2 regions of the Bacillus sp. UNCCL81 genome follow, and region 1 is predicted to be linked to the other one. Evidence: predicted binding sites of a transcription regulator. Region 1 holds the regulator's gene; the other holds the start of a gene.
The links. Region 1 encodes CtsR, which represses protease genes until heat stress. Its sites were predicted from a motif close to ATGGTCAATAAAGGTCAAACA; they were not measured.
Positions count from the first base shown of each region.

Region 2: the regulator CtsR is predicted to act here: its motif matches at 6,352-6,372, upstream of clpP (ATP-dependent Clp endopeptidase proteolytic subunit ClpP).

Region 1 is NZ_FOMF01000020.1:5-7,738, forward strand. It holds partial or broken rRNA gene BM319_RS23245 (23S ribosomal RNA) at 1-130, shown strand, start outside; rRNA gene rrf (5S ribosomal RNA) at 188-303, shown strand; gene BM319_RS23255 (CtsR family transcriptional regulator) at 714-1,175, shown strand; gene mcsA (protein-arginine kinase activator protein McsA) at 1,195-1,743, shown strand; gene mcsB (protein-arginine kinase McsB) at 1,749-2,816, shown strand; gene clpC (ATP-dependent protease ATP-binding subunit ClpC) at 2,837-5,278, shown strand; gene radA (DNA repair protein RadA) at 5,458-6,837, shown strand; gene disA (DNA integrity scanning diadenylate cyclase DisA) at 6,840-7,734, shown strand, end outside.
Region 2 is NZ_FOMF01000006.1:196,348-204,081, reverse strand. It holds gene BM319_RS14835 (PTS sugar transporter subunit IIC) at 1-959, opposite strand, end outside; gene BM319_RS14830 (PTS sugar transporter subunit IIB) at 1,004-1,306, opposite strand; gene BM319_RS14825 (PTS lactose/cellobiose transporter subunit IIA) at 1,749-2,069, opposite strand; gene BM319_RS14820 (PTS sugar transporter subunit IIC) at 2,094-3,452, opposite strand; gene BM319_RS14815 (PTS sugar transporter subunit IIB) at 3,496-3,798, opposite strand; gene BM319_RS14810 (DUF6509 family protein) at 4,132-4,425, opposite strand; gene BM319_RS24760 (hypothetical protein) at 4,739-4,894, opposite strand; tRNA gene BM319_RS14805 (tRNA-Arg) at 5,101-5,173, opposite strand; gene clpP (ATP-dependent Clp endopeptidase proteolytic subunit ClpP) at 6,425-7,018, shown strand; gene BM319_RS14795 (HPr family phosphocarrier protein) at 7,100-7,357, opposite strand; gene whiA (DNA-binding protein WhiA) at 7,379-7,734, opposite strand, start outside.

The DNA.
Region 1 (7,734 bases):
CCTCAAGATGAGATTTCCCATAGCGTTAAGCTAGTAAGACCCCTGAGAGACGATCAGGTTGATAGGTCAGAGGTGGAAGCGTGGTGACACGTGGAGCTGACTGATACTAATCGGTCGAGGACTTAACTAACAAGTTTGATAATGACATTATCTAGTTTTGAGGGTACGAAGTACAACTCAATACAAATCAGGTGATTATTGCGAAGAGGTCACACCCGTTCCCATACCGAACACGGCAGTTAAGCTCTTCAGCGTCGATGGTAGTTGGGGGTTTCCCCCTGTGAGAGTAGAACGTCGCCTGGTAACCAAAAACATCAGCAATTAGGCTGATGTTTTTTTTGTTATCTAAAAATGCTCAAATGATCAAACGAGATTGATCAAAATAATAATTTTTTTAATAAAAGTAAAAAGGAAAAAAAGCTTCTTAAAAGAATTGTATAACATATATATATATATACTGATAAAGAAAAATCGCCAATTGGCGAGCCTTTAGGTAATGACAGAGAGGATATAGCACTTATATTTAATATCCAATATTGAAAAATACGTCAATTTTTCTTCTAGGCTACCAATTTATACAATTCTTAATGTATAAAAAAGATTAAGAGCTGTATCGTTTGGAAAAAATGGTAAAGAGATAATAGTTGAAATTTTTCATGAAAGGAATATAATAATAGTCAAAGATAGTCAAAGTCAGTAAAGGTGGTAAATAGATGAAGAATATATCAGATATTATTGAACAATATCTAATGCACTACTTTGACATATCCGATAAAGATTATGTCGAGATAAAAAGAAGTGAAATAGCGAATAAATTTGATTGTGTACCTTCTCAAATAAATTATGTAATAAATACTAGATTCACATTAGAAAGAGGATATGTAGTAGAAAGTAAACGCGGCGGCGGCGGGTATATTCGAATTATTAAAGTACAATTTCATGATAAAGCGAGCGTGATAGATCAAATATTAAGTAGCTTTACTAATAATATTGCACAGTCTAGCTCAGAGGACTATATTCGTCTACTACTTGAAAAAAATGTAATTACTGGGCGAGAAGCAAAAATGATGTTAAGTGTATTAGATCGTTCAGTAATAATGGTTAATTTACCTTATAGAGACGAGTTAAGAGCAAGAATGTTCAAGGCAATGCTAAGAAGCTTAAAGTATAAATAGAATATGGAGGTTGCCCATAATGATTTGTCAAGAATGTCAAGAACGTCCGGCAACATTACACTATTCTAAAATTATTAATGGTGAGAAAACAGATATTCACTTATGTGAGAAATGCGCAAATGAATCGAACAATAAACATATTTTTTCTGAAATAGGTGGTTATTCTGTAAATGATTTGTTAGCTGGATTGTTTAAAGGTAATACTGGTATTTATGAAATGAAGAAAAATAAATTTCATCAAGATTCCCAAATTGAATGTCCTAGATGTAAGATGACTTTTCAAAAGTTTACTAAAATTGGACGGTTAGGTTGTTCTACTTGTTATGAAACATTTATGGATCAGATGAAACCAATTGTTAAAAGAATTCATAGCGGTAATGTATCGCATACAGGGAAAATCCCTCAAAAGATTAATGGGGCAATCTCCTTGAAAAGGAAGTTACAAGACTTGAAATCTCAAATGAAAAATTTTATTGATAACGAAGATTTTGAGCAAGCAATTAAGATTCGGGATGAAATTCGTGAAATTGAAAAAGATTTACAAGCCCTTCAAAAGGAGGTGGAGTAAGTTACATGTCTATTAATCGAATTATTAATGAGGCCATCAGTCCATGGATGAAACAAGAAGGCCCAGATGATGATATCGTTTTAAGTAGTCGTATTAGGTTAGCTAGAAATTTCAGTGCATATTTGTATCCAACTTTACTTAGTCAAGACAAGGCTAAAGAAATTTGTCATTTAGTTAAACATTATTTTGAAGGTAGTACAGCTTTACCAAACGGACCTTTTGAATATATTGAAATTAATAAGTTAGAACCAGTAGAAAAAAGAGTATTAATTGAAAAACACTTAATAAGTCCTAATTTAGTTCAAGAGTCGGTACATGGAGCATGTATACTATCTCAGGATGAACAAATTAGCATTATGATCAATGAAGAAGATCATTTAAGAATTCAAGCTCTATTTCCAGGTTTACAACTTAGAGAGGCACTTACTCAAGCGAATCATATTGATAATTATATAGAGAGTCAGCTTGAATATGCTTTTGATGAAACAATTGGTTATTTAACTAGTTGTCCTACTAACGTTGGTACCGGATTAAGGGCCTCAGTGATGATGCATCTACCAGCACTAGTCATCACGAAACAATTTAACCGTTTAATCCCTACTATTAATCAACTTGGTTTAGTAGTAAGAGGAATTTATGGTGAAGGTAGCGAAGCATTAGGTAATATCTTTCAGATTTCGAATCAAATAACATTAGGGAAATCGGAAGAAGAAATAATAGAAGATTTAACGACAATTGTTCAACAACTGATTAAACACGAGAAATCAGCAAGAGATGCACTTGCAAGAACTTCTTTAATTCTTTTAGAAGATCGAGTCTTTCGTTCTTTAGGTACATTGAAATACGGAAGAATAATAGAAACAAAGGAAAGTGCTAAGTGTTTATCGGATGTACAATTAGGGATTGATCTAGGTTTAATTGATGGGTTATCTAAAAACTTTTTACATGAATTAATGATATTAACCCAACCAGGTATCTTACAACAGTATGTCGGTGATCAGCTTACTCCCGAAGAAAGGGATATTAAAAGAGCTTCACTAATACGCGAAAGACTATCTAACAAAAATAACTAATTATATGGGAGGAACCAATTATGATGTTTGGTCGATTTACAGAACGTGCTCAAAAAGTATTAGCTCTTTCTCAAGAAGAGGCAATCCGAATTGGACACTCAAATATAGGTACAGAACATATTTTACTAGGACTTGTTCGAGAGGGAGAAGGGATTGCTGCTAAGGCATTACTTGCACTTGGATTAAGCCCAGAGAAAGTACAACAAGAAGTGGAAACATTAATAGGACGTGGCCAAGGAGTTGCTCAAACTGTACACTACACTCCTAGAGCTAAAAAAGTGATTGAATTATCAATGGATGAGGCTCGTAAATTAGGTCATTCATATGTAGGAACAGAGCATATCCTTTTAGGATTAATTCGAGAAGGAGAAGGCGTAGCAGCAAGAGTATTAAATAATCTTGGTGTTAGCTTAAATAAAGCTCGTCAACAAGTTCTTCAATTATTAGGCAGTAATGAAAGCTCGTCTAATCATCAAAATGGATCTGCTAATCAAGCAAACACACCGACATTAGACAGCTTAGCTCGTGATTTAACAGTATCAGCTAGAGAGGGTCGCTTAGATCCTGTAATCGGGCGTGGTAAAGAAATTCAGCGAGTAATTGAAGTGTTAAGCCGACGCACTAAGAATAATCCAGTATTAATTGGTGAGCCTGGTGTTGGTAAAACAGCTATTGCAGAAGGTTTAGCTCAACAAATTGTAAATAATGAAGTACCAGAAATTTTAAGAGATAAACGAGTTATGACACTTGATATGGGTACTGTCGTAGCTGGAACTAAGTACCGTGGTGAATTTGAAGATCGTCTGAAAAAAGTAATGGACGAAATTCGTCAAGCTGGTAATATTATTCTTTTCATTGATGAACTTCATACATTAATTGGTGCAGGTGGAGCGGAAGGTGCAATTGATGCATCTAACATCTTAAAGCCATCATTAGCACGTGGTGAACTACAATGCATCGGTGCAACAACAATTGATGAATACCGTAAATATATCGAAAAAGATGCTGCGTTAGAGCGTCGTTTCCAACCAATTCAAGTTGATCAGCCGAGTGTAGAGGAGTCAATTCAAATTCTTCAAGGCTTACGTGACCGTTATGAGGCACATCATAGAGTATCAATTTCTGATCAGTCAATTATTGAAGCTGTAAAACTATCTGATCGATACATTACAGACCGTTTCTTACCGGATAAAGCAATTGATGTTATTGATGAGGCTGGTTCTAAAGTACGACTACGTAGCTTTACAACACCGCCAAATTTAAAAGAATTAGAATTAAAATTAGAGGAAGTTCGTAAAGAGAAAGATGCAGCTGTTCAAAGTCAAGAATTTGAAAAAGCAGCATCATTAAGAGATTCAGAACAAAGATTACGTGAACAATTAGAAGATACGAAACGTCAATGGAAAGAGAAACAAGGTAAAGAAAATTCCGAAGTAACTGTAGAGGATATAGCGAATGTTGTATCATCTTGGACGAATATTCCAGTTACAAAACTTGCTCAAACAGAGGCAGATAAACTGTTAAATATGGAAAGCGTTCTTCATAAACGAGTAATTGGTCAAGAAGAAGCAGTAGTAGCAGTTTCTAAAGCTGTAAGACGTGCAAGAGCTGGATTAAAAGATCCAAAACGCCCAATTGGTTCATTTATTTTCTTAGGTCCTACAGGGGTAGGTAAAACAGAGTTGGCTAGAGCATTAGCTGAAACAATTTTCGGCGATGAAGATGCGATGATTCGTATTGATATGTCAGAGTATATGGAAAAACACGCAACATCTCGTTTAGTAGGAGCACCTCCAGGATATGTAGGTTATGATGAAGGTGGTCAATTAACTGAGAAAGTTAGACGTAAACCTTACTCAGTAATTCTATTAGATGAAATTGAGAAAGCTCACCCAGACGTATTTAATATCCTACTTCAAGTATTAGAAGACGGTCGATTAACCGATTCAAAAGGTCGCACAGTTGACTTTAGAAATACACTTGTTATTATGACATCAAACGTCGGAGCAAGTGCTTTAAAAACAAATAAATATGTTGGATTCAATATTAACGATGGAGAAAAAGATTACAAAGATATGAAAGGAAAAGTATTAGAGGAACTGAAAAAAGCATTCCGTCCTGAATTCCTAAACCGTATCGATGAAACAATCGTCTTCCATTCATTAGAGAAGAAACATATTAAAGAAATTGTTCACTTAATGGTTAATAGCTTAACGAAGCGTTTAAAAGAACAAGAAATTGAACTAGAATTATCAGATGCAGCAATTGATAAAATTTCAGATGAAGGATTCGATGCTGAATACGGAGCTCGTCCATTAAGAAGAGCAATTCAAAAACAAGTAGAGGATCGTTTATCCGAAGAATTATTAAAAGGTAATGTTGAAAAAGGCCGAAAAGTTATTCTTGATGTAAAGGATAATGAATATTTGATTAGATCAGCGGCTGAAACTGTAAATCAATAAGCAATTACAAAGTTCATACCTTTTATGAAGGATAATTGAACAAATTAATTGTAAAGTTATCTAATTTGTGAAAAAGGGCGTGAAGCCCTTTTTCTTATATCAAAAAAGCGTTAGGATAGACTTAGAATACATACTCTATTAATATAGAAAATCATAGTAACAAAAGAGGTACTATACATATGGCTAAAAAAAGTAAAACTAAATTCGTTTGTCAATCTTGTGGATATGAATCGGTTAAGTGGATTGGAAAGTGTCCTGCATGTAACGAGTGGAATACAATGGTTGAGTTTATAGAACAGCCTGCTAGTTCAAGAAGGCTAACATTTAATACAAATGCTACAGTAGAAGGAACGAAACCAATTTCAATCATGGAAGTTGAAATAGGCACTGAAACTCGTATCGAAACCTCATTTGATGAGTTTAATCGGGTTTTAGGTGGAGGTATCGTTTTAGGTTCATTAGTATTAATTGGTGGTGACCCGGGAATTGGTAAGTCGACAATGCTATTACAGGTTTCCTCACAATTGGCTAAAAAGGACCATAAAGTTTTATATGTTTCAGGTGAAGAATCTCAGAAGCAAATAAAATTAAGAGCAGAACGACTAGGTGTCGCTACACAAAACTTATATGTCTTATCCGAGACAGATTTGTCTCATATTGCTCGATATATGGATGAGATGGCTCCTGATTTTGTTGTAATTGATTCGATTCAAACAATCTATTTACAAGAAGTAACATCTGCTCCTGGTAGTGTATCACAAGTACGAGAGTGTACTTCAGAATTAATGAAATTCGCGAAAACTAAAGGGATCCCGATCTTTATAGTAGGACATGTAACAAAAGAAGGATCAATTGCAGGCCCACGTTTACTGGAACATATGGTAGATGCAGTATTATATTTTGAGGGTGAACGACATCATACATATCGAATATTAAGGGCAGTTAAAAATCGTTTTGGATCTACTAATGAAACTGGTATTTTTGAGATGAAAGAGTTAGGATTAGTGGAAGTACTGAATCCATCGGAAATATTTTTAGAAGAGAGACCTTTTGGAGTAGCAGGTTCAACTGTTGTTGCTTCTATGGAAGGTACTAGACCTGTATTAGTTGAACTACAAGCACTTGTCTCTCCAACGAGCTTTGGAAATGCAAGACGAATGGCAACTGGTATAGATCATAATAGAGTATCGTTAATTATGGCTGTATTAGAAAAGAGAATGGGCCTTTTATTACAAAATCAAGATGCTTATTTAAAGGTTGCCGGAGGACTGAAGTTAGATGAGCCAGCTGTAGACTTAGCTGTTGCGGTAAGTATAGCATCAAGCTTTCAAGATAAACCTACTAATCCAACAGATGTAGTAATTGGTGAGATCGGTTTAACAGGAGAAGTTCGCAGGGTATCTAGAATAGAGCAAAGAGTACAAGAAGCAGCTAAACTTGGATTTAAAAGAGCAATAATTCCATCAAAAAATATTGGAGGATGGAGTTTTCCCGAAGGAATGGAAATAATAGGTATTAATACAGTACATGAAGCATTAAAATACGTGTTAGGAGGGTAGAGATGGAGGATCAAAAACAAAAAGCTAAATCAATGTTGCCAGTTTTAGAAATGATCGCTCCAGGTACACCATTGCGTGATGGCATTGATAATGTACTTAGAGCACAGACTGGTGGACTAATTGTACTTGGCTTTAATGATGAAACAAAAGAAATGGTCGACGGTGGTTTTCATATTAATGACCCTTTCTCTCCAGCTAGCTTATATGAATTAGCAAAAATGGATGGAGCGCTCATTTTAAATGAAACAGGGTCAAAAATCCTGTTAGCAAATGCACAATTGATACCAGATCAATCAATCTTTACAAAAGAAACTGGTATGCGTCATCGAACTGCAGAACGAGTATCAAGACAGACTGGAAACTTAGTAATTGCTATTTCGCAAAGACGTAATGTTATTACCTTATATAAAGGTAATTTGCGCTATACACTGCGAGATATTGGTGTAATTTTAACAAAAGCTAATCAGGCGATTCAGACTCTTGAAAAATATAAAATTGTATGGAATCAAGGAATTACCTCACTTAGTATTTTAGAATTTGAAGAGCTAGTGACATTATTTGAAGTTGTAAATGTTTTACATAGTGTTGAAATGGTTCTTCGAATTAAAAATGAAATTAATAATTATGTAATTGAGCTTGGTGATGAAGGAAGACTGATTGAATTACAGTTAATTGAGATCATTTCGGACCTTGAGGAGGAGGCATTACTTTTAATAAAGGATTATCATTATAGTAAGGAACAAGATCCTAAAAGTATTTTGCAAAAGCTCCAAGAACTGGCAAACGAAGAATTGTTAGAGGATCATGCCATTATTAAATTACTAGGTTATCCGAATAACACAAATCTTGAGGAAATGGTAGAGCCTAGAGGGTATCGTATGTTGATGAAAATTTCTA
Region 2 (7,734 bases), on a different contig from region 1:
ATTGAAATGATTAACCCTAAAGTAGCACCTGATCCACCTAAGAATACAAATGCATCAAAGAACTGACCAGCCATTACATTATATTCACTCCACTTTGTAACACCTTTTGCTGCTAAATCAATATTTTCATTTCCTAAAGCTGTAAATAATGGTGTCGTAATTCCACCTAGTATATTCGGTCCATGTAAGCCAAGCATCCAGAAGAAATGAATAAAGAATGCGATACCGATTGCAAACGGTAAAGAGTCTGCAGCATTTGTTAATGGCTTAACAAGAACTGAGCTTAACCAATCATTAAAATAGACTCCATCTGATAAATATAGTCTAAATAGTAATCCAACAATCGCAATCACAAAGATTGTTAGCATACCTGGTAATAGCTTTGCAAATGCTTTTGAAACTGCTGGTGGTACACCATCTGGCAATTTAATAACTAATTGTTTTACTCTTGATAAGCGAACAAAAATTTCTGTTGCGATAATGGCAACGATTATTCCGGTAAAAAGTGCAGTTGAATTAGTATAAGTAGAGTTCACTAATCCCCAAACACTACCAGTAGCTGTTTTTCCATTTTCTAATGTAACTGTTACTGCATTTAATGATTGAGGCACTAGTACAAAATATGATGCTAATGCGACAAGCATTGCTTCAAATCCCTCATCACCATAAGAACGAGCCAATTTATAAGCAATCCCTACAACTGCAAAAACAGTCATAAATGCGAATGTTCCCCACCAGATGTCTCCACCTAATGTCTTCCAGTTTACTCCAAAAAGAGCTTCCATCATTTTGTCGTAACCTTTGATTGCTCCACCTAAATTATTAAATAATACTGCAAAAGAACCGACCATTGTAATGGCAATCATCCCGATTAACGCATCGCGTATTGCTAATAAATGACGTTGGTTACCGAACTTTGCTGCAGCTGGCATTATATATCTATCTACAAAATTCATCATTGTTTAGGACTCCTTTTTGTTTAAAATGTATGCAACGATCATGACTATTTTTTTAAACTAAGTGCTAATTCTAAAACCGCTTCACCATTCATAAGTCCATAATGCACTGGATTGATTACATCAACTGGTATCCCTTTTGGCTCGGCAACTTTTTTCATTTCAGAAGCTAAATAACGTACTTGTGGTCCTAATAAAAGAACGTCGGCTTTATCTAAATTTTCTTTTGCAGCATCACCTGAAACTGCCCAAATCTTTACGTCAATTCCTTTTGCTTTTGCTGCTTCCTCCATTTTAGTTACTAGTAAACTAGTAGACATTCCTGCTGAACAAGCTAATAAAATATTCATTGTGATTCCTCCAGTATTAGAATTAGTGTAGCGCTTACAGGTTTGTTTGAAGTAAGAAACAAATCCTTGAAGTAACTACAAATTAATTTATTTTGTACACTTTTTATATAGCAAATGGCGTGCCAACTTTTTCTGGTATATTGAAAAATATATAATTTACTCATTGAAACCTTGTCCTATAAGGAATCATCTTCATGAAATCTTTTTTCTTTACTTTAAAAGGAAAGTAACTTAAAACGTCTAGTGTGTTAAATATAGTTCCTCAATCTTCTTAAATTGTTTTAGTGTGTTATTATCCTGTTAGTGTGTCGTGATTTATATAAACTATATTGTAGTGTTTTAAAACACTTTTACGATCCTTACTTAAATTATACATTTTGTTCTATGTAATCTATCAAAAAAGTGATGTAGAATTAGTCTACACCACTTTTTTGATCAATTATTAAAGTGAAATTTTTTCATGTAAGTAAATAATTTCCTCTACTAAATCTCTTGTTGTAAGAGTGTTCATTAAATGATCCTGTGCATGTACTAAAAGAATATTAATTTTGTATTGTTGCCCACCCGCTTCACTTTGAATAAGTGAAGTTTGTGAATGATGAGCTCGCTTAAGTTCCGCATTCGCTTCGTTTACTTTACTACGGGCTTCCTCGAACTTACCATCACGAGCTTTATACATTGCTTCCATTAATAAACTCTTAGCATTACCGGAATGTAATATAAGTTGAAATGCAATTTGTTCATTATTTGTGTCGGTAGGCATTTTCACTCTTCTCCTTCACATTCTTTATACATTTAATGAATTACTACTTGTTGTTGTTTCTGTCGACTTTCTAGCTTCCATTCTTTCTGCTACTACAACGAACGGTAAGTAAATAACGATTGAAATTACTACGTTAACAAGCGATAAAACTGCACCGCTCCAGTGACCACCAGTTGCTAAATAGCCACCTATAACTGGTGGAGTTACCCAAGGGATTGTAGAAACAACCGGGAAAACAATATGTGATTGAACAGCTAAATAAGAAATAATGGTTAAAACAATTGGAGTACAGATAAACGGTATTAACCATACTGGGTTTAACACGATTGGTAAACCGAAAATAATTGGTTCATTAATATTAAATAATCCTGGAGGTGTTCCTAAAGCAATCATCTGTTTATGACGTTTACGGTTAACTAAGAACATTGCAATAAGTAAACCGATTGTAGTACCTGATCCACCCATATATACAAATGCGTCTAAGAATGGACCTGCTAAGACAGAATACTTATCTAAATCAGTCACACCTTTTGCATATAAATCGATGTTATGGTTTCCTAGAGTTGTTAATAAAGGAGTTGTAATCCCTCCTAAAATATTTGGACCATGTAATCCAAGCGCCCAGAAAAAATGTACAAAAAATGCAATTGCAACTGCAAATCCTAATGAATCTGCTGCATCAGTTAATGGTTTTACAAGAACTGAATTTAACCAATCATTAAAGAATACGCCATTCGAAATGTATAATCTGAACAATAAACCAATTAATGCAACGATAAAGATTGTTAACATACCTGGTAATAACTTTGCAAATGCTTTCGATACTGCTGGTGGAACGCCATCTGGTAATTTAATAACTAATTGTTTCACTCTAGCTAATCGTACAAAAATTTCAGTCGCAATAATCGCAACGATAATTCCTGTAAATAAAGCCGTTGAGTTTAATGAATTCCAACTAATAAATCCCCAAGTTCCACCTGTAGCTGTCTTACCACCATTTAATGTAACTGATACCGCAGCTAATGATTGTGGAACTAGTACGAAGTAACACGCTAATGCAACCAGCATTGCTTCAAAACCTTCATCACCATAAGAACGAGCTAATCTATGCGCGATCCCTACTACAGCAAATACTGTCATAAATGCAAATGTTCCCCACCAAATATCACTGCCTAGTGTTTTCCAGTTTGCACCAAAGACTGTTACCATCATTTTGTCGTAGCCGTGGATTGCGCCACCTAAATTATTAATAAGTACAGCAAAAGCTCCAATCATCGTAATGGCAATCATGCCAATTAACGCATCACGAATCGCTAACAAATGACGTTGATTACCAAACTTCGCTGCAGCAGGCATTATATACTTTTCAGCAAAACGCATCATTCAAATACACCTTCTTTTCTCTCTAGATTTTTAATTCCCCGTTTTACTTTTTCAAATTTAAAGCCATTTCCAGTACAGCTTCACCATTCATCAATCCATAGTGCACTGGATTAATTGTATCTACTGGTATCCCTTTAGGTTCAGCTAATTTTTTCATTTCTGAGACTAAATAACGAACCTGTGGACCAAGTAGTAATACATCCGCTTTAGCTAAATTTTCTTTCGCCTCATCACCAGCAACAGCCCATATTGTTGCTTGAATACCTTTCGCCTTAGCTGCTTGTTCCATTTTTGTAACTAGTAGACTAGTCGACATTCCCGCAGAACATACCAATAAGATCTTCATCCTACACCTCCTCAATTATTCTTGTCGATGAAACGCTTACATTTTTACAAATAATGACAAAAGAATTACGCGTTACAAGGACAAGTTGTGTAATCAATTTAAATATTGCAAATTCCGTGCCAATATTCCGAAAAATCTATCTATTTAAAAATACAACAAAAAAACCCTGATAAATCAAGGTTTTCAAAACGTAACATTTATTTAAAATATTAGTGTTTTATAAGTGTGTAGGCACAATTGATACTGTGTTTGCAATTACACAATAGTGTGTTAAGAAATTCCCAAAATAGGATATCTCCTAGCCGAAGTGTGTCATTCGACAACACATTAAGATTATTCTTCAACTGTTAAATGAGTTTTACAAAATTCAAATACTTCTTTTTCCTCATCTTCTTCCAAATCAAAATCTAAATACTGATTTGACTCAGCTTCATATAAGTCATATTTAATTAATTTCGACTCCTCACCATTTACTCCAAAAAGTACTTTTATATATATACCTTTTTCATTAAATAATTCATCATCCTCTGGTACATTGATATAAAGAATAAACTCATATCGATCACCTTCAATGATACCAAATGGATCTTTTATTTCTTCTACAGTGTATTCTGCAATCGTTAACACAAAAACATTCCCTTCAATTTTAATATGTACTATTATACACAAAGGAATGGACAAAAAGAAAGACGCCTGCCGCAGCAGACGTCTTGATGCGTTTGAGGCGAGAGACCGGGCGGCCACATCCGCGCGTTTAGCTTGCGCATATCTCTCGTCTTACTCAAATTAGCTCATCGCAAAGAGTAATATATCATATATTTAGGAAAAAGGATAGAGGAAATAAATAGAAGCAGGAAAAAGAACCGAATAATTTTTATAAATACAAAGTCACTCAGCTCTTTTTTTAGTAAATTTAAGATGATAATAAACATTCTCTAATTTAAATACAGAATTTAATGATTTTTAGGTCGATGCAGTATTTTTTCTTTTTAGAAGTTGAATACAGTTTATAAGTTTCTTTAAATTTTAATTCTCTTTCTATTTCATCTTTATTGATTTGTGCCATTTCTTCAAGAAACCAAGAATTCATATCCATTTGAATAACCTCCCTTTATATACTTTTAATATATGACTTAAAGTACCGGGAACCCATTCTTCATTGGATGGAGTTTTAATACATCTTTAGTTGTAAGGTAAAGGTAGGATTTAAGGCTGAGATTCAGGGTTTAAAGGAGGAAAAATAAAAACCGAACGATAATATCTGATAATTAACAGATTTTATCGCTCGGTTTATTCTTTTAGCGCGCTCGACAGGATTCGAACCTGCGACACACGGTACCGGAAACCGATGCTCTATCCACTGAGCTACGAACGCATTATATAATATCTAATTAAAATAAGTATAGTGTATCTGTCGCCCCAATCTCAGCAGGTAGTTGCAAGGAGCAGCTCGATTGGTGCGCTGCAGTTTCGCTTTGTAGCTTATTCGGACGTGCTCTATCCACTGAGCTACGAACGCATTATATAATATCTAATTAAAATAAGTATAGTGTATCTGTCGCCCCAATCTCAGTAAGTTTATGCAAGGAGTGGCTCGATTGGTGCGCTGATGTTTTGCTATGTAGCTTATTCGGACGTGCTCTATCCAACTGAGCTACGAACGCATTTTAATATATGGTTAAAATAAGTATTTCGTATTGTCGCCCCAATCTCAGTAAGTTTATGCAAGTAGCGGCTCGATTGGTGCGCTGATGTTTCGCTTTGTAGCTTATTCGTAAGTTTATAAGAAAATCTTATGTTTTATTATATCGTTAGAATGTTCTGACCGCAATAATTTAGGTTTCTTTTTGAGTAGGAAAAAGAAGAAGATACACTTTGGAATGGTTTGTGTGCATTTTCTTTTATAAATTTAGTTTTGATGGCTTGTAAAAGCGTTAAAAACTCATCGTCTTCTATATACAGGCGACGCGATGAATTTATATTTAATATACCAACAAAAATATAGAAATTGTTTATTAAGAAGTTAAAAATATTTAGAGCAAATTTTAGATAAATAATTTCAAATGATTAGTTTATAAGTTCATGGTCGATCTTAATTGAAATACAAACTGATTAATAAACTGTTATTTTACGCTAAGTAAAGGATATTAAATTAGCCTTTTATCGTAAGCTTTTTTAATAAGCAACTTGATTGGAACGGAGGGGTGCTCGACTCCTATGGGATATGCGGGAAGCCTGAGACCCCACAGGAACGAACGTGACGAGGAGGCTCAGGTCTCGCCCCATGGAAAGCGAGCACACTGTAGTGGAAATCAACATCACTAAACTCCCTTTACGAAAATTTGGTAGTTTAACAAGGCTCTATATTTCAAACAAGAATATGCTCCAATCATTTTGTTACTAGTTTTTTAACTTATCAAAAGAAAAACTACATAAAGTTACGTTTAATAATAGGAAAAGTCGTTAATGATGTTGAAGTATTAGATAAATAAATATGTTATAAAAGGTCAAGAATTTTAAGTTTGAATAATACATTAAATATAGCATCTGTTTTATTTGACCTTTTCTGACCTTAAAGGTATTATTGTATTAATCATTAATTTGTTTTAAACAAGGAGGAGAAAAAATGAATTTAATTCCTACAGTTATTGAACAAACAAGTCGTGGTGAGCGTGCGTATGATATATACTCTCGTCTATTAAAAGACCGCATCATCATGTTAGGTAGCGCAATCGATGATAACGTAGCTAACTCAATTGTTTCACAACTTTTATTTTTAGCAGCAGAAGATCCAGATAAGGATATTTCATTATACATAAATAGTCCAGGAGGAAGTATTACTGCTGGTATGGCTATCTATGATACGATGAACTTTATTAAGCCTCAAGTATCTACAATTTGTATTGGTATGGCGGCTTCAATGGGTGCGTTCTTATTATCTGCTGGGGAAAAAGGAAAGAGATATGCTCTTCCAAATGCAGAAGTTATGATTCACCAACCATTAGGTGGTGCTCAAGGTCAAGCTACTGAAATCGAAATTGCAGCTAAGCGAATCTTGTTCTTACGTGATAAATTAAACAAAATTCTTGCAGATCGTACTGGTCAACCATTAGATACAATCGAGCGTGATACAGAGCGCGATAACTTTATGACTGCAGACCGTGCATTAGAATACGGATTAATTGATAAAGTAATTTCTAATACTGCAGCTATTAAATAGTAAGAATAAACTAGCCGAAATTTTTCGGCTAGTTTTTTTGTAAAAAAAATTGGACATCCAACTTGTGAATGTCCAATTACATTAAATTTCTTCTCCGATAAAGTCCATTACGGCTTCCATTGCTTCAACTTCATCGTCACCAGTAACAGTAATTACGATTTCTTCTCCATGGGGTACAGCAAGGCTCATAACACCCATGATACTCTTTACGTTTACTTGTTTACCTTTGTAAGCTAATAATACTTCTGAACGAAATCTCGTAGCAACTTGAACAAATTGTGCTGCTGGACGAGCCTGTATTCCAGTTTCTAATAGTACTCTCCCTTTTTTCTCAATCATTTTTTTCTTCCCTCTTAACTTTTATTTTATTTTTATTGGTTCTCCCGCTCTTAGTTTATCAGCTATTTCATCTATTTTACGTAGGCGATGATTGATTCCTGATTTACTAATTGCTCCGCTAGATACCATTTCACCTAACTCTTTTAATGTAACATCCTCATACGCTACTCGAAGTTCTGCAATTTCACGTAGCTTTGGCGGTAATATATCTAAACCAACTGAGTTTTGGATATAACGTATATTTTCAATTTGCCTGAAGGCTGCACTGATCGTTTTATTTAAGTTCGCAGTTTCACAATTTACTAGACGATTAACACTGTTTCTCATATCTCTTACAATTCGGATATCTTCAAACCTTAATAAAGCTGAATGTGCAC